2 regions of the Ligilactobacillus saerimneri genome follow, and region 2 is predicted to be linked to the other one. Evidence: a T-box and tRNA genes for the amino acid it is inferred to sense, from the RefSeq annotation. Region 2 holds a T-box; the other holds one or more tRNA genes.

Region 1 (11,483 bases), 180 kb from region 2:
TCATTTGCGCGGCCAACGGGCTGTGGAAAATGATGTCGGATTAACCTTAATGGCATTGAACTTAACGAAATTGGGTAAAATGATCAACCAATTAAGACCCTTTTTAGTAAATAACCAAAAATGCGAACTACAATTTTTGATTAAATCAAAAATCATAGTTCGCATTTTCTTAGTTAGAAGCTAGAAAATAATAGTTAATTCCCAGCCTCTATTCTTATTGTTCAATATCTAATATTTAATCACTTATGCTAGTGGATACTTAGCGGTCAGTTCGTTAACTTCTGCTTTAACTGTTGCTTTTACAGCTGGATCATCAGCATGAGTTAACAGCGTAGTAATCAAACTAGCTACTTTAGTTGCATCTTCTTCTTTGAAGCCCCGACTTGTAATTGCCGGCGTACCTATCCGTAAACCGCTAGTCACAAATGGGCTTCGCTGATCATTAGGAATAGCTTCTTTATTCGTGGTGATATTAACCTCATCCAGTAGGTTTTGGGCATCTTTCCCCGTTAACCCAGTTGCTGTTAAATCAAGGATCAATAAATGGTTTTCAGTTCCTTGCGAAACAACCCGAATTTGTTCACTCTTTTGGAAATATTCAGCCATTGCGCGTGCATTAGCCACAACCTGCTTCATATAAGTTGTAAATGATGGCTGTAATGCTTCATAAAATGCCTGGGCCTTAGCTGCAATAACATGTTCCAAAGGCCCCCCTTGCATCCCTGGGAACAGAGCGGAATTGAGTTTCTTACCTAAGTCCGGGTTGTTAGAAAGAATCATTCCTCCCCGTGGTCCCCGCAAAGTTTTGTGGGTAGTGGTTGTCACTACATCCGCAACTGGTAGTGGACTCGGATGGAGCCCCGTTGCAACTAGGCCTGCAATATGTGCCATATCTACCATCAAATAAGCACCCACTTCATCAGCGATGCTACGAAACTGTTGCCAATCAATGATCTTACTGTAAGCTGATGCTCCAGCCACAATCAACTGGGGCTGAACTTCTTGGGCAATACGCCGGATTTCCGCAAAATCTAACTCTTCAGTTTCTGGATCTAAACCATAACTGTATGATTGATAAATCTTCCCACTAAAGTTAACTTTAGAACCATGAGTCAAATGCCCACCGGCGTCCATCCCCATGCCTAAGATAACGTCTCCTGGTTGTAGGAGGGCCTGGTATACCGCCATATTAGCTTGGGATCCAGAATGAGGTTGAACGTTAACATATTCTGCATTGAATAATTTCTTAGCATAATCAATAGCTAATTGTTCTACCTTATCAATGTATTGGCAACCGCCATAATACCTTTTTCCAGGATATCCTTCTGCATACTTGTTAGTCAGAACTGAGCCTTGGGCAGCTTGAACAGCCTCTGACACAATATTCTCTGACGCAATCAGTTCAATTGTTCCTTCTTGGCGTTCTTCCTCTTGTGTAATGGCTTCCCATAAGGCTGGTGCTTTTGGTGCGTATTCCATGTTTATCTCCTCCTTGAATTCAGGATGCATCGTTCCCAATTACAGGGTAGATGATTCAGCTTGTGGCTGCAATATCTGTTTATCTACTACTTGCAGTTGATCATTAAGTGTATAAACGATTGGCTCTCCATTGGCCACTTCGACCCCATCAATATCTGTATCTGATATCTGCTCAAGATATTTAATCATTGCCCGCAACGTGCTACCATGGGCAACAACTAATTGATTGTTCCCGGCCCGCAACTGGGGAGCAATCTGGTCTTGCCAATATGGTAAAATCCGTTGATACGCCATTGCTAAACTTTCAGCCAAGGGCAATGCATCATTAGGCAGATCCTGGTAACGGCGATCATGGTCCGGAGATGATAATTGGGGCGGAACTGCAAAAAATGATCGACGCCATAATGCAACTTGCTCAGCGCCAAATTTCTCCCGCGTCCAGTCCTTATTTAATCCGCGTAAAGCTCCATAATGGCGTTCATTAAGGCGCCATGTTTTAAATAACGGAAGGTAAAGCTGATGAATTTCTTCGGCCACAATATTGGCTGTTTTAATAGCCCGCACTAAAACAGACGTATGAATTGCTGTAAAATTAATTCCTACCTGCGCTAATGCTTGTCCAGCTGCATGTGCTTCCAGCTCCCCATATTTGGTCAAGGGAACATCGCTCCACCCCGTGTACATATTTAATTTATTGGCAGCACTTTGTCCGTGCCGCAACAGAACTAACTTAACCATGTTCTCAATCCTCTTTAACTTAACGATCATGTTAATAATAGCAAAATTCCGGCTCACCATAAAGAACTGTCGTCATCTCTTACTGGTTAATTTATTTACACCGGCAGTAGTTGTAAGCCTGATCTTCAACGCGTTGACAAACTTCTTTAAATAAATGTTTAGAACTCCTTTTATAGCTTTAAAAAATAAGAACAGCATTATATAATTTCATTAATATGTTATAGGTAAGGAGTCGGAAAATGAACGATAATAACAAATCATCTCAAGACGAGTTGCTAGAAACTCCGCTCCGTCGGACCCGGAAAAATAATAACTCGCATCGCTATCACAAACCTCCTAAGAAACGCAAACGTATCTGTCTTATTTTACTTGTGCTAGTGCTATTGATCTTCGGTGGTGTTGGCGTCTATGCCCTGAATATTATTGGGCACGCCAAGGCTACTATTGATGATACATACTCATCTGCTAATATTAAAAAAATGCGGGATGTCTCGGCAATCCTCAAAAAGAAAAAACCGTTCTCGATCCTCCTTTTGGGAACAGACGCTGGGCTAGGCCGCCAGGATACTGGGCGAACAGATACTATAATCGTTGCTACGGTCAACCCTAAGAAAAATAAAGTTACCATGCTCAGCATTCCTCGGGATACCCTGGTCCATGTTAGCGGATCGGACCTAATCTACGAAAAAATCAATGCTGCTTACCACGAAGGTGGAGTGCCTACGACCATCAAGACTGTTCAAAAAACACTAGATGTTCCTATCGACTACTATCTGCTTGTCAATATGGATGGTTTGGTCAAAACAGTCGACGCTGTTGGTGGCGTAACGGTTACGCCACCATTAACCTTCAATTATGAGGATGCTCATGTTACTAAAGGTAAGAAAGTTACCTTGAATGGGAAACAAGCTCTTGCCTATAGTCGGATGCGGCACGAAGATCCTAAGGGAGACTACGGACGTCAGTACCGGCAACGGCAAGTAATCGAAGCATTACTTCACAAAACTTTGTCAATCTCTTCCCTCAGCAACTATCAGGGAATCTTAAAGTCGGTTAAGGCCAATATTCGCACTGACTTAACTTATAATGACATGATGACCATAGCAACTAACTATCATTCCACGGCAGGCAACATCAAGTCATATACCCTCCAAGGTGAAAACGCCATGATCGATGACTTATCTTATCAAGTTGCTCCTGTGAGTGAAAAACGAAAACAAGCCAACCGGTTACGTCATGAACTAGGTCTAGCTGATAGTACTGCTTCCTTTGCTAACCCTAATAATTATGGAGCCGATGTCACTTCTGATTACACTACTGCTACTTCAACCACTACTGGAACTGCAACAACTGGTTATTACTAAAATAAATTTGTCTACAAAAACAACGGACTAACCTCCAGAAACAATTCTGGTAGTTAGCCCGTTGTTTTTTATTGATAATGCTGGAGATCTAACAAGATACTCCCATATGCTAAGCCAGCACCAAAACCGGTTAGCATTAACTTTTGTGGCCGCTTTCCCGCTTGCAGTATTTCATTTAAGACTAATGCTATTCCTGCTGAAGATGTATTCCCTACCCGATCAACATTATGTGGAAATTTGCTCATAGGTTGTTGCAATAACGCGGCAATTTTCTCAATCAAACGTAAATTGGCCTGATGGGTAATCACCATATCAAGATCGTCGGGGGTCAAGCCATTGTGATCACAAAATTCTCTGATATGCGGGGGAATGTTCTCTGTTACAAACTGATAAACTGCTCGTCCATCCTGGAAAAAAGCATCCATTTGGGGATAATTAGTCGCTGCAATATCAGTAATTGGTGCGATCCGACCACTATGGATAACTTCTGCATTCCCATCTGCATGCAATGATTCTGCAATAATCATGTTATCAGCTGGATCTGTGCTGCTTTCCAAGAGAACTCCAGCGGCGCCATCCCCAAAAAAGACTGCTGAAGTACGGTCCTGGAAATCTAACATTTTAGAAAAGTTTTCCGCACTAATTACTAAAGCACGATGATATTGCGCAGTCCGTAAGAATTTATCAGCAGTGCTCAGGGCAAAAATAAACCCTGCACATGCCGCAGAAATATCATATGCAAAAGCCTTAGTAGCCCCGATTGCTTTTTGAATTAGGGTCGCAGTTGCAGGAGTAATTGCGTCTGGCGAAATTGTAGCTACAATGATCAAGTCAATGTCAGTCGCAGCCACCTGCGCTTGCTCAAGCAGTTGTTGGGCAACCTTTGCTCCCATCATTGAGGTGTTTTCCTCTAAAGCAAAATGACGGGTTTTAATCCCTGTATGTGCCTGAATCCACTCATCAGATGTTGGCATAATTTGACTCAGCTCATCATTTGTTACTACCCGTGGGGGTAAGTAAGCAGCGCTAGCAGCGATTTTAACATATTTTTCCATACCCTCATTCCTCAAACTTTCGCAAAAAATAAAGAAGGAGGCTTTGCATAATGCAAAACCTCCTGTGATGCGGGTAAAAGGATTCGAACCTTCACGGGCTAAACGCCCACCAGATCCTTAGTCTGACGCGTCTGCCAATTCCGCCATACCCGCGACAACAAAAGTTATTATAGCAAACCCGTTCTTAGTTGACAAGGAATTTATTAATATTTTTCAACAAAAACTAAGTGACCATGACAGCGTGAGCATACATAGCGGTTAGTATTTATCCGACGTTGTCGCCAATACCGTGTATGACACTGTTGGCATTCATAACATAAACGTCGCTTTTTGCCTGTGAGAGGCGGGGCATAGCGTAGCCCTCCGACTTGATGGAGCAATGTTTTAAAATCGCGCTGGCGGTGCTGGTACCCGCGACCTTGCTGATGTAAAAAGTAATGACATAATTCATGCTTAATCACTCCAACCAAAATCGTATCCGCATAGTCAGTTGCTATTTGGGGATTTATTTCGATGTCATGACTAGTCAGCAAGTAACGGCCCCCCGTTGTTCGTAGCCGCGAATTAAACCGTGCTTGGTGAATAAAAGGTTGGTGAAAATAAGTATGTGCGATCTCTTCTACCAAGTTTTGTAATTCTAGATCAGTCATCCTACTTCCCCGTTTCTGGTGCCATCATTGAGAGTTGAAGTCGTTCTCTTTTCTGATCAACTGCTATTACCCAGACATCAACAATATCTCCCACAGCCACTACTTCCCGTGGATTAGCCACATAGTTTGTACTCAGCTGTGAAATGTGTACCAAACCATCTTGCTTTACTCCAACATCCACAAAAGCCCCAAAATCAACAACATTACGCACTGTTCCTTGAAGGTGCACTCCTGGTTTAAGATCAGCCAAATGAAGGACATCATCACGCAATAGTGGTGCTGGCATTTGCTCACGATAATCTCGTCCTGGTTTCTTTAAATCGGCAATTATGTCATTTAACGTCGTTTCTCCCACTCCCAATTGGTGAGCTAATTGCGATAAAGATACCCCTACCAAGGCTAAACCTATGGCCTCCGTTCCAATTTGCTCTGGTTTCAATCCCAATTCGGTTAGTAACCGTTGCACTAAAGGATAGCTTTCCGGATGAATATTGGTATTGTCCAAAATATTTTCCCCGTTAACAACCCGTAAAAAGCCCGCTGCTTGTTCAAAAGCTTTCGGACCTAACCGCGGAACCTGCTTGAGCTGGGTACGGTTAGTGAAATTACCGTGTTCATTTCGGTAAGCGACAATATTGTGAGCGGTTGTCTTTGATAGTCCTGAAATGTGCGTCAAAAGCTCCGCACTAGCAGTATTAAGATTGACTCCTACTTGGTTAACACTGGTTTCAACTATTGCATCCACCTGGGCAGACAATTCTTTGGTAGGTAGGTCGTGTTGGTATTGGCCTACTCCAATTGCTTGGGGATCAATCTTAATCAATTCTGCTAATGGATCCTGCAATCGTCGGGCAATGCTAATGGCTGAACGTTCTTCAACATTAAGGTCAGGAAATTCTTGTCGTGCCAGTTCACTTGCCGAATAAACCGAAGCTCCTGCCTCATTAACAATTACAAACTTCACTGATAAAGCATGTTGCTGGATAACCGTTGCCACAAATTGTGCTGATTCCCGACTAGCTGTCCCGTTGCCAATAGCAATCATCTCCACCTGATATTGTTGGATCATTGCAACTAACTCACGAGCGGCTTGAGCTCGTTGTTGTGAAGTCGCTTTTTGGCCCTTGCTCAGTTCATGAGGATAGATCACAGTCTTAGCTAAAAGTTTCCCGGTTGGATCAACTACGGCTAGTTTGCACCCCGTACGAAAAGCTGGATCCCAACCTAAAACTGTCCGTCCCTTCAATGGAGCTTGCATTAATAAATGATACAAGTTATTTCCAAACACTTTGACTGCTGCAGTCACTGCTTGTTCCGTCATTGTCGTTCTGATTTCTCGCTCAATAGCTGGTTTAATAAACCGCTTATAACCATCAAGATAGGCTGCCTGCAGATATTGGTTGCCTGGTTGCCGACTACTATACCGTGAATGCAGGTATTGATAGATATAGCTATCATCCGGATCGATTTTCACTTGGATAACGCCAGCTTTTTCAGCACGATTAATAGCTAATACCTGGTAGGGAGCGATCTTTTCCACCGGCAGCTCCCAATCATAGTAAGTAGCATAAACTTCTTGGGGATCATTTTTTTGTCCGGAAGCTTTTTTTCGTGTCACTACCCGACCATGCTGCTGAAAGCGCTGGCGCATCCATCCCCGTAACCCAGCATTTTCTCCAAATGCTTCGGCCATAATTTCGTGTGCACCTGCAAGAGCATCAGTAGTCGTCAATATTCCTGAAGTTGGGTTGATGAAATCGGCAACTCGCGCCGTCCCCTTCGTTAACAACAGGCGGGCCAGGGGTTCTAACCCGGCAGCACGGGCTTTTTGCGCCTTAGTTTGCTTTTTATGCTTATAAGGCAAATATAAATCTTCCACAGTAATGAGATCGGTCGCTGCTTCAATTTGCTTCCGTAGAGATGCTGTCAGCTTCCCCTGTTCAGCAATTCCATTTAAAACGGTTTGCTTCCTTCGCGCTAGTTTTTCGACTTGTTCATACGTGTTGGCAATCTGGCGTAAAGCTACTTCGTCTAAATTTCCTGTCTGCTCTTTCCGGTAACGGGCAATAAAAGGTACGGTGTTCCCTGCCGTCAACAAGGTTAATGATGCTTGAACTTGTTCAAATTTAAAAGGCAGCATTGCAGCTGCCTGGTGAAGGTAATTTTGATCCATTCGGCTCTAGTCGCCTCCTAATTTTTCTTTGATCAACGTAAACGTGGCTAAACTTGTCTGAAGATGTTCTTCCCGCTGGTGGTTAATTGCTTTTAACTGTGCAACATCAATTCTACCTAAATTGTGATGAATAACGGCATGCAATTCTTCACAATCATCAATATACCGACAATAGTTCGTAAACATTCGCCGGTTCAATGCATTAACCTTCAGTGGTGTCTTAGCCTTTTCAATTTGATTACACAAACGTTCTAGCAAAACAACCCCATGACCAAAAACTTCATGCACATCATCATAATGGCGAATGTCTTCAACAGTTGACCCGGCAGTGGCCACCTGTATCACAAATGCCAATTTTGTTTGCCATTGGTTTTCGATCTCTTTGGTCTTCTCCAGTGCCTGGGTAAGGGTTTGAAGGTACTTTTGAATTCCGGTTTGATTCATGGCGTAATCCCCCTTTTATCATTCTTATCATAACAAAAAAGAAAAGACGACTAAAGCCTTCTCAAGATCTGATTTAAGCCCTTGTCGTCTATTTTTTCTAATCTATTAGTTATTTCCAAAATTCATCATAAACTGTAATTGGTAAATGTCGCTTGTGGCGTGTTTTTTGGAACCAGTTCTCAATTTTGACAGCTACATCAGGGGCAACATCTTTGCCTTCTAAATAGTCATCAATATCCGAATAAGTTACTCCCAAGGCTACTTCATCCGGTAAAGCAGGTCGATCTTCTTCTAAATCAGCAGTTGGTACCTTTTCATACAAATGGCGTGGGGCTCCTAAAACTTCCAGCATAGCCCGACCTTGTCGCTTATCCAGCCGCCATAATGGTGTAATATCAGCACCACCATCACCAAATTTAGTATAAAAACCAGTGACTGCTTCAGCTGCGTGGTCTGTTCCTACAACAGCGCCGTTATTAGCACCCGCTATTCCGTATTGTGCAATCATCCGTTGCCGTGCTTTGATATTACCCTTATTAAAATCACTAATTTCAAGCCCATTTTCTTCTAAGCTCGCTACCATGGCATCGGTTGCCGGTTTGATGTTGACCCTTACCACCTGGTCTGCATTCATAAAAGCGATAGCATCCATTGCATCACTTTCATCTGCTTGATTACCATATGGTAGCCGCACTGCAATGAATTGGTAATTCACACCAGTTTCTTTACGCAATTCTTGGATAGCAATTTGACTTAATTTCCCTGCCAAAGTTGAGTCTTGTCCGCCAGAAATTCCTAACACTAGTGCCTTTAAAAAGGGATGTTTTTTTAAGTATGCCTTTAGAAAATCCACCGAACGCCGAATTTCGTCTTGGGGATTGATTTGCGGTTGAACTTTTAATTCTTCAATAATCTTACGCTGCATTTCACGCATAACACTGCCTCCCGTAGTTTAAATAATGTAGCCTTAATTGTACTCTTATTTATTCTTAGAAACTATACTTGTTCGCAAAACTTTAAACTAACGTTCGAGATAGAATTCAAACCGGTTGCCCACATACTGTGTTCGTACATATTCGAACGGTTGCCCATTTTTAAGTTGTGAGACCTGGCGCAGACGTAATACAGCTGCTCCTCGTTTAATCCCTAAATAAGCCGCAATCCGCTCAGAAGCTGCTACCGCCGAAACAATCTGTTCTGCATGTCCCATGGTCATCCCATGCTGCTCTAAGGTCCGATAGAGTGATTGCGTGATTTGTTCACGATCAAAATTCTTTACCAAGTGAAAAGGAACAGTTGCTACTTCAAAGCAGATCGGAATATTATCTGCATATCGGATGCGTTCCATTCGAAGGACTCGTTCACCTGCTTTGAGGTTAAGTTTCTCGCTTTCACTTAATGATGGAGTAGTCACAACATAAGAGATAGTTTTACTAGACGGCATTTTCCCTTGCGCCTCCGTTATCTCGGTAAAACTTGTTACTCCAGTCATCTTTTCCTGAACCTTTTTACGGGCAACAAATGTCCCTGCTCCAATATGTCGTTCCAATAAACCTTCATCTACTAATGTTTGAATCGCTTGTCGCAACGTCATCCGACTAACCCCAAACTGCTCTGCCAGTTCTCTTTCAGCCGGAATGCGGTCCCCAACGGCCCATTCTCCATCTTCGATTCGCTGCCGAATCTCATTATGTATTTTGATATAAATCGGCGAACTCACACTCTCACACTCCTTCGCATAACTTATTCGTTTTCTCTAGCGACTGTGGCATCAATTCCCTTAATAACCGCAGTCATAAAACCTGCTTCTTCCATAGCTAACAGGCCAGCCACAGTGGTTCCCCCTGGAGAACATACTTCATCTACCAGTTCCCAAGGTGTTTTAGTAGTGGCTAATGTTTTCTGGGCGCTCCCTTGAACTACTTGCGCAGCAATTTGCGTTGCGGTGACCTTATCTAAACCATACTTAACTCCGGCCCGAGCCAACGCATCAATAAAGAAGTAGATAAAAGCAGGTGAACTTCCGGCAAGAGCCGCGAAGATACTAAACTTGTCCTCTGCTAACTCAATTGTTGCCCCAATTGTATCAAACAATGCTACTACTCTCTGCCAGTGATCGGTGGTCACAAATTCGTTGCGGGTTAATGCTGTCATTCCCGCTGCAATCTCAACATTAACATTTGGCATGATGCGAATCATTTCCAATTCAGCTTGATCTAAAATTTTCCGCATTGTTGCTAAATCACATCCAGCAATCATAGATACAATCACTGGTCGCTTCCGCAGTAAAGATGCCTTCACTTCCAAGAGTACAGTGCGGAGCTGAGCAGGTTTTATGGCCAAAAAGACCAAATCTGCTTGGTTCACCACTTCTTCATTGCTTGCACAAGCATGTAAGCCTTGAGCCTGCGCATACGGCTCATAGGAAGAACGGTGTGCACTATGAAGATAGATTTCTCCTCCTGTAACTGCATGTTGGTTAAGCCAACCATTGATGATCGCACGTCCCATATTACCTGCACCGATAAAACCTATTTTCATTTTTTCCTCCTACTAAATACGTCCATAAATTTGCTAGTTTAATTTTAGCATGGTAAATAAAAAAACGTTACCCAAGAAGGTAACGTTTTGAAGAATTGGGGTAACTGGATTCGAACCAGTGCATCACGGTACCAAAAACCGTTGCCTTACCGCTTGGCCATACCCCAATGTGGTGGATGGGAGTGGATTCGAACCACCGAACCCGAAGGAGCGGATTTACAGTCCGCCGCGTTTAGCCAGACTTCGCTACCCATCCATAAGTATTTGTAAGTTGTTATCAATCAGTAACTAACTGACTTAATTATAATAACGTGGACACCCGAAAAATGCAAGTGTTTTTTGTAAAAAAATCAAAAAAATTTCAAAATGTAAATTTAGGCGCTAATTCTTAGCTTATTTAAGATATGCTTCCTTTTTCTCTATTAGCTAAAGTACACTTCTAAATAAAAAAACTATCCATATTAAACATACATGTTTAACATGAATAGTTTTCCAATTATATCAGCTCAATTCTAGGTTTATTCAACCCCATCCATTAAGCGTTTGATTGCTGGAACCATTAAAAGAACAATTAACCCGAAGCCAATTGTAATGGCACCAATCCAACCGTAATAGGCAACTTCTGTTCCTTGGGAGTAGAATTTAACAATTTGTGCGTTGATGGCCTGAGCAACGGCGTCAGCGATGAACCAAATACTCATCATCTGTGCTTTGAACGCTTTTGGCGCTAATTTTGTTGTAACAGACAGACCAATTGGTGAAATTAACATTTCCCCAACAATAACAAGAGCCCAACTTACGATTAACCACAGTGGACTTACTTTAACACCAGTTCCATACAACATGCCTGGCAACATCATCCAGACAAAGGAAGCACCAGCGAAAAAGAGTCCATAGGCAAACTTAGCTGGTGATGATGGTTGCTTAGAACCCATCTTTGTCCACAACCATGCAAAGAATGGAGTGTATAACAAGATAAAGAGTGGGTTAAAGGATTGGAAAAGACTAGCTGGGAAAGGTAACCCGAAAATTGATAACT
Region 2 (11,483 bases):
AAAGGCAAAGGAATTAGGTTTCCAAATCACTAACGTTCCTGTATACTCACCAAACGCTATCGCTGAACACGCTGCTATCCAAGCTGCACGGATCTTACGTCAAGACAAGCGCATGGACGAAAAGATGGCCAAGCGTGACTTACGTTGGGCTCCAACTATCGGTCGTGAAGTTCGTGACCAAGTTGTTGGTGTTGTTGGTACAGGTCACATCGGCCAAGTATTCATGCAAATCATGGAAGGCTTCGGCGCAAAGGTTATCGCATACGATATCTTCAAGAACCCTAAGTTGGAAGAAAAGGGCTACTATGTAGATAGCTTGGATGACTTATACAAGCAAGCTGACGTTATCTCCTTGCACGTTCCTGATGTACCAGCAAACGTACACATGATCAACGATGACACTATCGCTGAAATGAAGGACGGCGTTGTGATCGTTAACGTTTCTCGTGGTCCGCTTGTTGATACTCAAGCTGTTGTTCGTGGTTTAGATTCTGGCAAGGTCTTCGGTTACGTTATGGATACTTACGAAGGCGAAGTTGGGGTCTTCAACGAAGACTGGCAAGGTAAGGAATTCCCAGATGCACACTTGGCTGACCTGATCGATCGTCCAAACGTTCTGGTAACTCCACACACTGCCTTCTACACTACTCACGCCGTACGGAACATGGTTGTTAAGGCATTTGACAACAACTTGGCATTGGTTGAAGGTAACGAACCTGAAACTCCAGTTGAAGTTAAGTAATTAATTTCCTAAACGGATAATTTAGAGGTTGGCTTAGCCAACCTCTTTTTTGTTTCTTATGCCCCCAGATAATGGGGAAAGTAACCACAAGTCACGGGTTAAACGCCTGACTATAAAGCCTAACCCTGCTCAATTTTTAACAACCAACCTGAATCTTGATTATAATAAACTGCAAACAATTTAGAAGGTGAATCCATGGAAAAAATAACTCAGCAACAAGTCCAAGCAGTGCTCACACCCCGCCTAACTGATAGTTACAAGGGGAGCTTTGGCCGGATCTTAGCCGTCGGTGGTAACGAAAACTTTGGCGGTGCAATCACTATGGCGGCCAAAGCCGCTGTTTATTCTGGTGCTGGCCTGGTGACAGTTGCAACCAGTAAGGACAACCTCCCCGCCCTCCATGCTGTTGTGCCAGAAGCAATGTACATCAATTATTTTGACAAAGTCGCCCTTTCGGCAGCCGTCGCCCAAGCAACGGTCACGATCGTTGGTCCTGGCTTAGGCACTAGTAGTCGTTCGCATGAGATCCTGCAAATCGTCCTAACCAACTTTGATCCCGCCCACTATTTGATCGTTGACGGGTCAGCCCTAACACTATTGGCCCAAGATCCTAAACTCCAAGCCCTCCTCCCTGCACAGCACGTAATCTTTACGCCCCATCCCGGCGAGTGGCAACGATTGACGGGGTTAACTGTCACTGAACAAGATGATGTTTCCAACCGCCAAGCACAGCAAAGGTTCCAGGCAACAGTCGTTTTGAAGAAGTACCACACAACAATCTACCATGCCGACGGGAATACCAGTCAATTAACAGTAGGTGGCCCCGCAATGGCGACCGGCGGGATGGGCGATACTCTGACTGGCATCATCGCTGCTTTTCTCGGTCAATTTAGCCCAGCTCCATTAACAGCCGTGGTCAACGCCGCAGTCTACACCCATAGTGCCTTAGCCGACCAGCTGGCATTAACCCAGCACGTGGTGGTCCCCAGTGTCTTGATTGACCACTTACCGACCTTTATCCACCAATTACAAACCCCATAACACACAAAAACCAGGTTCAAATCCTAATAATGCGGATTCAAACCTAGTTTTAATTAATTATTTTGCTTTAATTGGGCCAGTTCAGCTAGTGTTAACGCCCGGTATTGCCCCGGGGGTAAAGCTGTTTCATCTAACTGTAAACTGCCCAAACGTACCCGCTTGAGTTCAACCACCCGGCCCCCAGTGGCCGCAAACATTCGTTTTACCTGGTGGTACTTTCCTTCCTTGATGACCACTCGGACAAGACTGGCCTGTTGCTTAGGATCAGCCTGGATGATCGTCAGGTGGGCGGGTTGCGTTTTTAACCCATCCCGCAGAATTAACCCCTGAGCAAACTGATCACTAGTTGTCTGGTCAACCGGACCGGCAACTAGTGCCTCGTATTCTTTCTCCACATGGTTAACAGGGCTCATCAGATTATGGTTGAGCTTTCCATCATTGGTTAGCACCAACAACCCTGTGGTGTCTTTGTCCAACCGGCCTACCGGCACGATGTCCGCCCGATAGTCATCCTTGGCTAACAAGTCGACTACCGTCCGGTGTTGGGCATCTTTAGTCGCAGTTATCACGCCTTGGGGTTTATTGAGCAGGTAATAGTAATACTTTTGGTAGTGAATAACCTTTCCGGCCACTTGAACAACGTCGTTATTTTCGTCTATTTGTTGTTTAAAGGCCTTAACTACCTGGTCATTGACCACGACCTGCTTTTGCTTGATCAGCTTATGCGCTTGGGACCGGGTCGTCACCTGAGCTTGAACAAGAAACTTATCAATCCGCATGTTCCACCGCCTCCTTGTGGTCAAACACTAAGCTTGCCCCACCGATGAGAATGAACCAGCCGATGGTCCAAAAGAGGGATAAGCGTGTCGCTGGAGTAAAGAGGAGGAGGACCAAAACCGCCCCAAAAAAGGCTATTGTCAGCCAGTTAGTTACTGGGAAAAGGGGCATGGTCATCACATCAGACCCAGCTTGTCCCTGCCGATACTTAATATGGCAAATAAGCAAGATGATCCAGACAAAGATAAAGCTAACCGTTGCCACCCCCGAAATGATGGTAAAGACCGCTGCTGGCAAGACAAAATTCAAACCCACGATCAACAACAAGCACCCACTCGACAAGAGTAAGGCCCGCAACGGTACATTTCGCTGGTTAGTTTGCCCAAAATAAACTGGAGCTTGGTTGTTTTGGGCTAATGAATGGATAATCCGGCTTGTACTGAAGATCGCGCTGTTGCACGATGATAAAGCGGCCGTCAGCACCACAAAGTTAATGATACTAGCAGCTGCTTTGATCCCCAAGGCACCAAACACCTGAACGAACGGTGATCCGGTCACACTTACTTGGTCCCAGGGAATAATGCACATTAAGACAAACAAGGCGCCAATGTAAAACAGGCTGATCTGCGGTCCGATCGAATTGATGGCTTGCGGGATGTCCTTTTCAGGGGTCTTGGTTTCTCCAGCTGTTAACCCCACCATTTCAATTCCCGTATACGCAAAGATTACCATCGGTAAGCAAAGTAACATCCCCTTCATTCCATGCGGGAAAAAGCCCCCGTGCAAACCGAGGTTTTGCAATGCTACCGCTTGTCCCCCTACCTGGAAGTGTCCCCCGAGCAGGACAATTCCGACGGCGATCAGGGCTAGGATCGCAATCACCTTGATACTAGCAAAACCTGCTTCCAAGCGCGCAAACAAGCCCACGTTTGTCAGGTTAATTGCCACTAAAGCGATCAAAAAGATCAAGACAATTAACCACTGGGGAACATGGGGGAACCAGTAGTGCATATAGATCCCACTAGCAGTAAGGTTGGTCATTGCCAAGCTCTCCCAACAAAGCCAATAGGTCCACCCCACGATGAATTCCCATCGCGGTCCCAAATAGGTCCGCACCACTTCAATAAAGGACCCCTTGCTCGGGTCAGCTAGGATCAATTCCCCCAATGCCCGCAACATCAGGTAGGTAAACCCAGCTGCCAACAAGTAGCCGCCCATGATACTCGGTCCTGCTTGTTGGATTGCTGTCCCTGAACCTAAAAACAACCCTGTTCCGATTGCGCCCCCGATTGTCATCATCCAGACATGGCGCCCGCTGAGCTCCCGGGATAAGTCTTTCTTCATGGTTGTACCTCTCTTTTTAATTTAATTGGTACATTTATTCTATGCAAAAAATTTCCCCTTGGCAACCTGGCGGTATGGTACCCCACGTAGGTCAGCCAAACATTTTCCCCGCTATTCCCCGTTTTAATGTGCCCTTAGCAAATTAAAAAACGTAGCTGATGAAGAAATAGAACTTTCTCCCAGCCACGTTTTTGTGGTAGTTTTTTTTACAATTTTATCAGTTTTGCTTCCGTAATCCTAAGGTTGCTCCTAAAGCACTAACCGTTCCCAGAACAGTCAATCCTAATGCACTCAACCAGGAAGATTCATCTTCACCTGTTTGTGGCAAGGTAGTTGTCCGCTTGAGTGTTGTTTCAGCTTTAGTTGGTGTCGCCATTGGTGTCCCGACCTTAGCTACCGCCACTCCTTCGGCATTGTAAATGATCCCTTGGCGGATTGTCCAGCCAGCAACTGGCTTACCATTAGCATCCACTACCCGGCCATCAAGGACATGATACCCAGCAAAGCTGGCTTTTTGTGCATCTGTAATGCCATCTAATGGTTCAATGTTGTCTTGGTGATGACTAGTATTTGGTTGACTTGGTGTTGTTTCTTTAGCTACTGCTGTTACCGTTAACTTAAAGTCAACTACCTTGGTTGTTCCATCTGGGAAGGTAACTAGAGCCTGTTCTGTATACTGACCAGCCTTTTGCATATCAGCTAATGCCTTAGTAGCGTCATTCCAAGCCACGGTTGTTCCGTATGGCAAAGCCGTCAGGCTTTGTGCTACTTGAGCAAACAAGGCCATAGTATTGCGTGCAACTGGTAAAGCCTGTGGGTTAGCTAAAGTCAATTCTGGTAACTCCTTAGCTCCTTCAGTGACGCTTACTGGGTTAACTACTACTTGGTCACCATACTTTTCAGCGTTAGTCTTAGCTGCTTCGATCGCTACAGCTAATTCTTGATCAGCTTGATCCTTATTAGCTTGAGCTGTGTCCAACTTAGCTTGCGCTTGATCGAAGTTGTCTTGAGCTTCTTTCAAGGCTGCTTGTTTAGTAGCTAAAGCATCTTGAGCATCTTTCAGTGCTGTTTGCTTAGTAGCTAAGTCTTGTTGGGCTTGAGCTAACTTATCTTGAGCAGCTTGAACTAACACAGGTGCATTTTGGTAATCAGCTAATTGTTGTTGCAACTTAGTTAATTGATCCCGATCAGCTTGTTCTTGATCCTGAGCGGTCTTAACTGCTGTTTGCTTAGTAGCTAAATCGTTTTGAGCATCCTTTAATGTTGCTTGCTTAGTAGCTAAGTCTTGTTGGGCTTGAGCTAACTCATCTTGAGCAGTCTTCAAGGCTGCTTGAGCCTGGTTAACCGCTTCTTGCTTAGTAGCTTCATCTGCACTCACAGCTGCTAATTTTTCCTTAGCTGCTTGCTCGTTATTGGTTGATGTGGTCAATGCTTGAGCCGCTTGATCAGCAGTAGTCTTAGCAGCGCTAGCTGCTTGTTGTGCTTGCTGTTGGGATGTTCTAGCCGTTGCCAGGTTTTGGTTAGCTGTTGCTAAACCTTTATCAGCTTGTTGTTTTACAGTCAAAGCTTCACTAGCTACTTGTTGCTTGTTGCCCAAATCAGTTTGGTCAGCCTTTAGTTGTGTTTGCAATTGTGCCTTTTGTTCCGCTAACTTGTTAGCATCAGGAGTGGCAAAGGTTGTTTGAGCAAGTTGGTTATACTTACTGTTTTCTTGGATATTGGAGTAAGGGTTTAATGGATCGTATTGCGCCATCTCTTCTTCTTCAACTTGGATGATGTGAACTTGTTCCATGGCATCAACCATGACACCTAAAGCTCTGATATTTTTATACTGCGTTCCCATAGAACGATTGAATCCCATTAAAGAAGTAGCATGTCCCCAGTTACTTTCTCTATCATCAAACAACATTACCTGAATTGCTCTATACACTTTGGCCTTTAAGTCAGCCATAGTTGTCGTTCTTTCTTTTGGTTCTCTATTAAAGTAATCCCCACTCATTAAATTCTCGTAATAATTCATATTCATTTTTGGGGCATACGATAAACCAAACTCTTTAGCAGATTCATTGATAGCTACCTTGTCATGGTCATCTTTATTAAAAATATTCCATTGATCCGCATCGTAACGCATGGAAATATCTTTGGCAAAGGCTAAAGAACCACCATTAATCTTATGTGAAGTTGATCCAAATTGAGCTGCTAAAGTGTCAAGTAATTGAGCAGCAAATTGAGTTAACTCTAATTCAATATCATCGCTTAACGGTTGGTCAGGTGAAAATACTACCTTGCGGTTTTTATCTGTTTCACTAGCATGATACTCATTCAAATCCATTCCTTTTTTACCAAGTTGTGCTAGTAACTCATCGGCTTTCTGAAAATCACCAGTGACTAACTCTTTCAATGCATCTACATAACCATCCGGCAAGTTAATCACGTTTTGGTTAGCCATAGCTTCTTCGACTGCTTTAATGTCAGCTAAGTCCTTGTTAACCTTCTGTTGTGACTGGTTAACCACTTGGTTCTTGGCATCATAATCTGCTTGAGCATTGTCCGCTGTCTTTTGAGCTTCAGTAGCAGTATTTAAGGCATCGCCAACCTTTTGGTTAGCTTGCTCTAATGCATTCTGAGTATCAGTAACAGCTTGCTTAGCGTTAGCATCATCTTGTTGTGCTTGCTTAGTGTTTGCTTGAGCTTGGTTGTAATCATTCTGAGCTTTTTCAACATCATTGTCTGCTAAAGCTTCGTTAGCCTTGTCCAAGTCTTGTTGTGCCTTGTCAGTTGCACTTTGCTTGTCATTAACATTTGTTTGGGCTTGGTCAGCTGTCTGCTGAGCCTGATCAACATTTTGGTTTGCATCCCGTACTGCTTGAGTTGCTTGATCAACGGCAGTAGTGTCTTGTTGAATCTTATCCTGTTGATCTTTAATTGCTTTTTCTGTGTTAGCAATATTTTCTGGTGTTGCGTCCTTAGCGTTTTCTTGCGCCTTAGCAACATCGTCTTGAGCCTTGTTAACTGTCTCTTGTGCTTGATTAGTATCTTTTTGAGCTTGATCAACTTGCCCTTGTTGTTGGTTAACGGTATCTTGGGCTTGATCTTTGTTAGCTTGCGCTTGATCAGCTTCCTTTTTGGCATCATTTAATGCCTGGGTTGCTTGTTCATCTTTAGCCTTTGCTTCGTCTAGCGCTTTTAACGCTGCTTCATGTTGGGCTTGTGGGGTATCTGTTGTTGTGTTAGTAACGTCAGTTGTATCTGGCGCAACAGCGTCAGCGCTAACATTACTACTTAAAACAGAAGAACCTGCTAGGGTTGCTAAACCTGCACCCGCAATCGTCAATGCTTTTTTCGTATTGTGAGAAACCATAGTATGTATCCCCCTCTAATGCTTAAACTTTTGTTAAAACCAATTTAATCAATAACATTATATATATATATATAAATTCAAGCTAATTGTTCGAAAGATTTACTACTAGTCTTTATCCCCCTTCATTGCCCATTCAAAGATTGTCCTCCTAGCCATCAACAGGCTTATTAATCATTTAATATAAGTTATAGCTTTGCATAAAATGATTTTCATCTCTATCTAGCTAAAACAAAAAACCCTAAGCCAGATTCCTCCAGCTTAGGGGTAGCGGACCTTTTTTCAGTCCGCACAGGATTTATTTACTAGTTATTTAACTACGATGTTGACCAACCGGCCAGGAACTGCGATCACCCGCACAATGTTTTTATCGGCTAACTCTGCTTGGATCCGTTCGTCGGCCAAGGCAACCTTTTCTAGGTCTTCCTTATTAGCATCCTTAGCCACTTCGAGATGTTGCCGGACCTTTCCGTTAATCTGTACAACAATTTCAACCGTTGTTTCGACTAACTTGCTTTCGTCATAAGTTGGCCATGGTTGGTAACTAATTGTTCCCACATGGCCTAACTTCGTCCACAGTTCTTCTGCAATGTGCGGTGCGATTGGTGCAACCAACTTGACAAAGCCCTCCATGTATTCCAGTGGTAAAGCGTCAGCTTTGTGGGCTTCATTGACAAAGATCATCATCTGGGAGATGGCTGTGTTGAAGTGCAATTCTTCATAATCTTCAGTGACCTTCTTCACCGTTTGGTTGTAGATCTTATCCAAAGCGCCATCGTTCAGCGTTGTTACCCGGTCCCGCAATTGATCGTTATCATCGATCATTAAGTTCCAGATCCGATGAACGAAGCGGTTAGCCCCACCAAGACCTTTTTCACTCCATGGAATAGAAGCATCCAATGGTCCCATAAACATTTCGTACATCCGGAGGGTATCTGCCCCGTATTCTTCGACGATGTCATCAGGGTTAACCACGTTGCCTTTAGACTTGGACATCTTTTCGTGGTTCTTCCCCAGGATCATCCCTTGGTTAACCAACTTTTGGAATGGTTCCTTGGTTGGAACTACTCCGAGGTCATAGAGGAACTTGTGCCAGAAACGTGCGTACAACAAGTGCAAGACCGCATGTTCAGCCCCACCGACATACAAATCGATTGGCAACCACTGCTTGAGCTTTTCATAGTCTGCCAAAGCTGCCCGGTTGTGTGGATCAATGTAGCGGAGGTAGTACCAGGAACTGCCGGCCCATTGTGGCATCGTGTTAGTTTCCCGTTTCCCTTTCCGTCCATTTTCATCGACCACATTAACCCAGTCATCCAAGTTAGCCAGAGGGCTTTCGCCTGTACCGGATGGCTTGATGTTATCAGTTACAGGTAACTTCAATGGCAATTCTTCTTCTGGCACCAGGGTGGTTTCCCCGTCTTCCCAGTGAATAACTGGAATTGGTTCCCCCCAGTATCTTTGCCGTGAGAACAACCAATCCCGCAGCCGGTAGTTAACCTTGCTGTGGCCAGCGTCATGTTCTTCCAACCATTCAATCATTGTTGCGATGGCTTCTTTCTTGTCCATGCCATCCAAGAATTCTGAATTGATGTGCGGACCTTCACCCGTATATGGTGCTTCTTCCACATCGCCCCCAGCAATAACCGGAATAATTGGCAGGTCATACTTCTTAGCAAAGTGCCAGTCCCGTTCATCATGGGCTGGTGACCCCATCACAGCCCCCGTCCCATAGGAGGCTAAAACATAGTCACTGATCCAGATTGGCAGTTGTTTGCCGTTAACAGGGTTGATCGCATAAGCACCAGTAAAGACCCCAGTCTTGTCTTTGTTCAGTTCAGTCCGCTCCAAGTCAGACCGGTGGGAAGCTGCTTCGATGTATTCATCAACCGCTGCTTGGTGGGCTGGTGTCGTCAACTGCTTAACCAGGTCATGTTCTGGGGCTAAAACGATGTAAGCTGCCCCAAATAAAGTATCTGGCCGAGTAGTGAACACTTCGATCTTGGCATCGTCCATTCCGGCAACGTCAAAGAAGACGCTTGCCCCCACTGACCGACCGATCCAGTTGATCTGTTGGTCCTTGATTGACTTAGGCCAATCGAGATCCTTTAAGTCATCGATTAACCGGTCTGCATAAGCCGTGATCTTGAGCATCCATTGGCGCATTGGCTTTCTGATAACTGGGAAACCGCCCCGTTCTGTCTTGCCGTTGATCACTTCTTCGTTGGCCACAACTGTGCCCAAGTCTGGGCTCCAGTTAACCGGAACTTCGGCTTCATAAGCCAAGCCCTTCTTGTAGAGTTGTTCAAAAATCCACTGAGTCCACTTGTAGTATTCTTCATCAGTGGTATTAACTTCCCGGTCCCAATCATAAGACAAACCGAGTGATTGGATCTGCCGGCGGAAGTTATTGATATTTTTCTTAGTGAATTCCTTTGGCGTATGTCCTGTCTTGAGGGCATATTGCTCTGCTGGCAGACCAAAGGCATCCCATCCCATTGGGTGCAAAACATTGTAGCCTTGCATCCGCTTCATCCGGGCAATAATATCCGTTGCCGTGTACCCTTCAGGGTGTCCTACGTGCAAGCCTTGTCCAGATGGATAGGGGAACATATCTAAGGCATAGAAGTTCTTCTTTTCCGGATCTTCCGTTGTCTTAAATGTTTTGTGCTCTAACCAGTATTTTTGCCATTTCTTTTCAATACTTTTGTGATTATATGCCATTGTCGCTAATCCTTTCTCTATTCTTTCAATCAAAAAAGTCCTATACAGTCTACGACAACTGTATAGGACGAAAACTCGCGGTACCACCTATCATTCCACCATTCTCATGGTGACCCTCAAACCGTTAACGGTGGTTCCGTTTTTGCCTACTGTTAGTTCAGCAAAAAAGCACTAGGGGTGAGTTCAGATCAAGCTCCTTGCAGGGTTCACACCTAACCCCTGCTCTCTGCCAAGTCGCTGTAATCTTACTATTCCTCTGTCAATGCTCACAGATATTGATTTCTTTCATCTTAGCAAATCACCATTTTGATTGCAAGATCAATTAGAAGCGTAGGTGTTGCCCTGGGTAGATCATGCTCCCGGTGATCTTATTCAGTGACCGCAACCGTTCGATAGTGGTCCCGTGTTCCATCGCAATCTTCCACAAGGAATCCCCACTCTTAACTTGGTAAGTCCCTGTGCTTGAGGTGTTGCTATTAGTCTTAGTCGTAGTCTGACTGCTATTAGAACCACTCAACCGTAGTTGTTGGCCTGGATAAATGAAGTTCCCCTGGATGTTGTTTAAGGACCGCAACGTATCCATTGAAACCCCAGTCTTTTGAGCGATGGCCCAGACGCTGTCCCCAGACTTCACAGTGTAAGTTTTGCCACTGTTAGTTGTTGCATTGGTCTTGCCTGGGTTACTTGTATTTGAGCTTGCGTTGCTCAACTTGAGTTGTTGCCCCGGATAGATGAAGTTGTTCTTGATGTTATTCAAGGACCGCAACATATCCATTGACACCCCGGTCTTTTGGGCGATGGCCCAGACACTGTCGCCGGACTTCACAGTGTAAGTTTTACCACTGTTAGTTGTTGCATTGGTCTTGCCTGGGTTACTTGTATTTGAGCTTGCGTTGCTCAACTTGAGTTGTTGCCCCGGATAGATGAAGTTGTTCTTGATGTTATTCAAGGACCGCAATGTATCCATTGACACCCCAGTCTTTTGGGCGATAGCCCAGACACTGTCGCCAGCTTTGACCGTGTAGGTCTTGTTATTCGTGCTGGTATTAGTGTGGGTGTTTTGATTATTATTAGCTTTCTTGGCAATAATTAACTTCTGCCCTGGATAGATGAAGTTATTTTGAATATTGTTCCAAGCCCGCAAGTCACTCATAGACACCCCGGTCTGGTGGGAAATTCCCCAGACGCTGTCCCCGGCTTTAACCGTGTAAGTCTTATCGCCGTTGGTATTAGTTGTATTGGTATTAGTCTGAGTTGTCGTTCCCGGAGCGACTAGCTGTAAGACTTGACCCGGATAGATAAAGTTGTTTTGGATCTTATTCCAGGACCGTAAGTTGTCCATTGAAACCCCGGTTTGTTGGGAAATTCCCCAGACGCTGTCCCCGGCTTGGACTGTATAAGTCTTAGCCGTATTATTCAACGAGTTGCCAGTATTGGTATTGGTACTTGCACTCGCCCCGTCAAACTGTTTCAAATTGTAACTATTGATTACCCGGA

What was found. The T-box of region 2 lies ahead of leuS (leucine--tRNA ligase). A T-box ahead of a tRNA ligase gene usually reads a tRNA of that ligase, here a tRNA-Leu.
Region 1: it encodes a tRNA-Leu, which carries the amino acid that the T-box ahead of leuS (leucine--tRNA ligase) is inferred to sense. The anticodon was not compared.

The regions. Positions count from the first base shown of each region.
Region 1 covers NZ_CP144759.1:296,781-308,263, reverse strand. Annotated here, with positions in the region: gene V3C97_RS01450 (IS1182 family transposase) at 1-184, shown strand, start outside; gene glyA (serine hydroxymethyltransferase) at 244-1,479, opposite strand; gene V3C97_RS01440 (2,3-bisphosphoglycerate-dependent phosphoglycerate mutase) at 1,519-2,217, opposite strand; gene V3C97_RS01435 (LCP family protein) at 2,457-3,581, shown strand; gene V3C97_RS01430 (beta-ketoacyl-ACP synthase III) at 3,650-4,636, opposite strand; tRNA gene V3C97_RS01425 (tRNA-Leu) at 4,705-4,789, opposite strand; gene V3C97_RS01420 (SprT family protein) at 4,840-5,286, opposite strand; gene V3C97_RS01415 (Tex family protein) at 5,288-7,459, opposite strand; gene V3C97_RS01410 (hypothetical protein) at 7,466-7,903, opposite strand; gene nadE (ammonia-dependent NAD(+) synthetase) at 8,013-8,837, opposite strand; gene V3C97_RS01400 (GntR family transcriptional regulator) at 8,925-9,623, opposite strand; gene proC (pyrroline-5-carboxylate reductase) at 9,647-10,444, opposite strand; tRNA gene V3C97_RS01390 (tRNA-Gln) at 10,540-10,611, opposite strand; tRNA gene V3C97_RS01385 (tRNA-Tyr) at 10,615-10,700, opposite strand; gene V3C97_RS01380 (peptide MFS transporter) at 10,963-11,483, opposite strand, start outside.
Region 2 covers NZ_CP144759.1:480,531-492,013, reverse strand. Annotated here, with positions in the region: gene V3C97_RS02355 (D-2-hydroxyacid dehydrogenase) at 1-742, shown strand, start outside; gene V3C97_RS02350 (NAD(P)H-hydrate dehydratase) at 938-1,783, shown strand; gene V3C97_RS02345 (pseudouridine synthase) at 1,837-2,562, opposite strand; gene V3C97_RS02340 (amino acid permease) at 2,552-3,904, opposite strand; gene V3C97_RS02335 (SEC10/PgrA surface exclusion domain-containing protein) at 4,122-7,265, opposite strand; gene leuS (leucine--tRNA ligase) at 7,572-9,986, opposite strand; T-box leader at 10,047-10,258, opposite strand; gene V3C97_RS02325 (LysM peptidoglycan-binding domain-containing protein) at 10,309-11,483, opposite strand, start outside.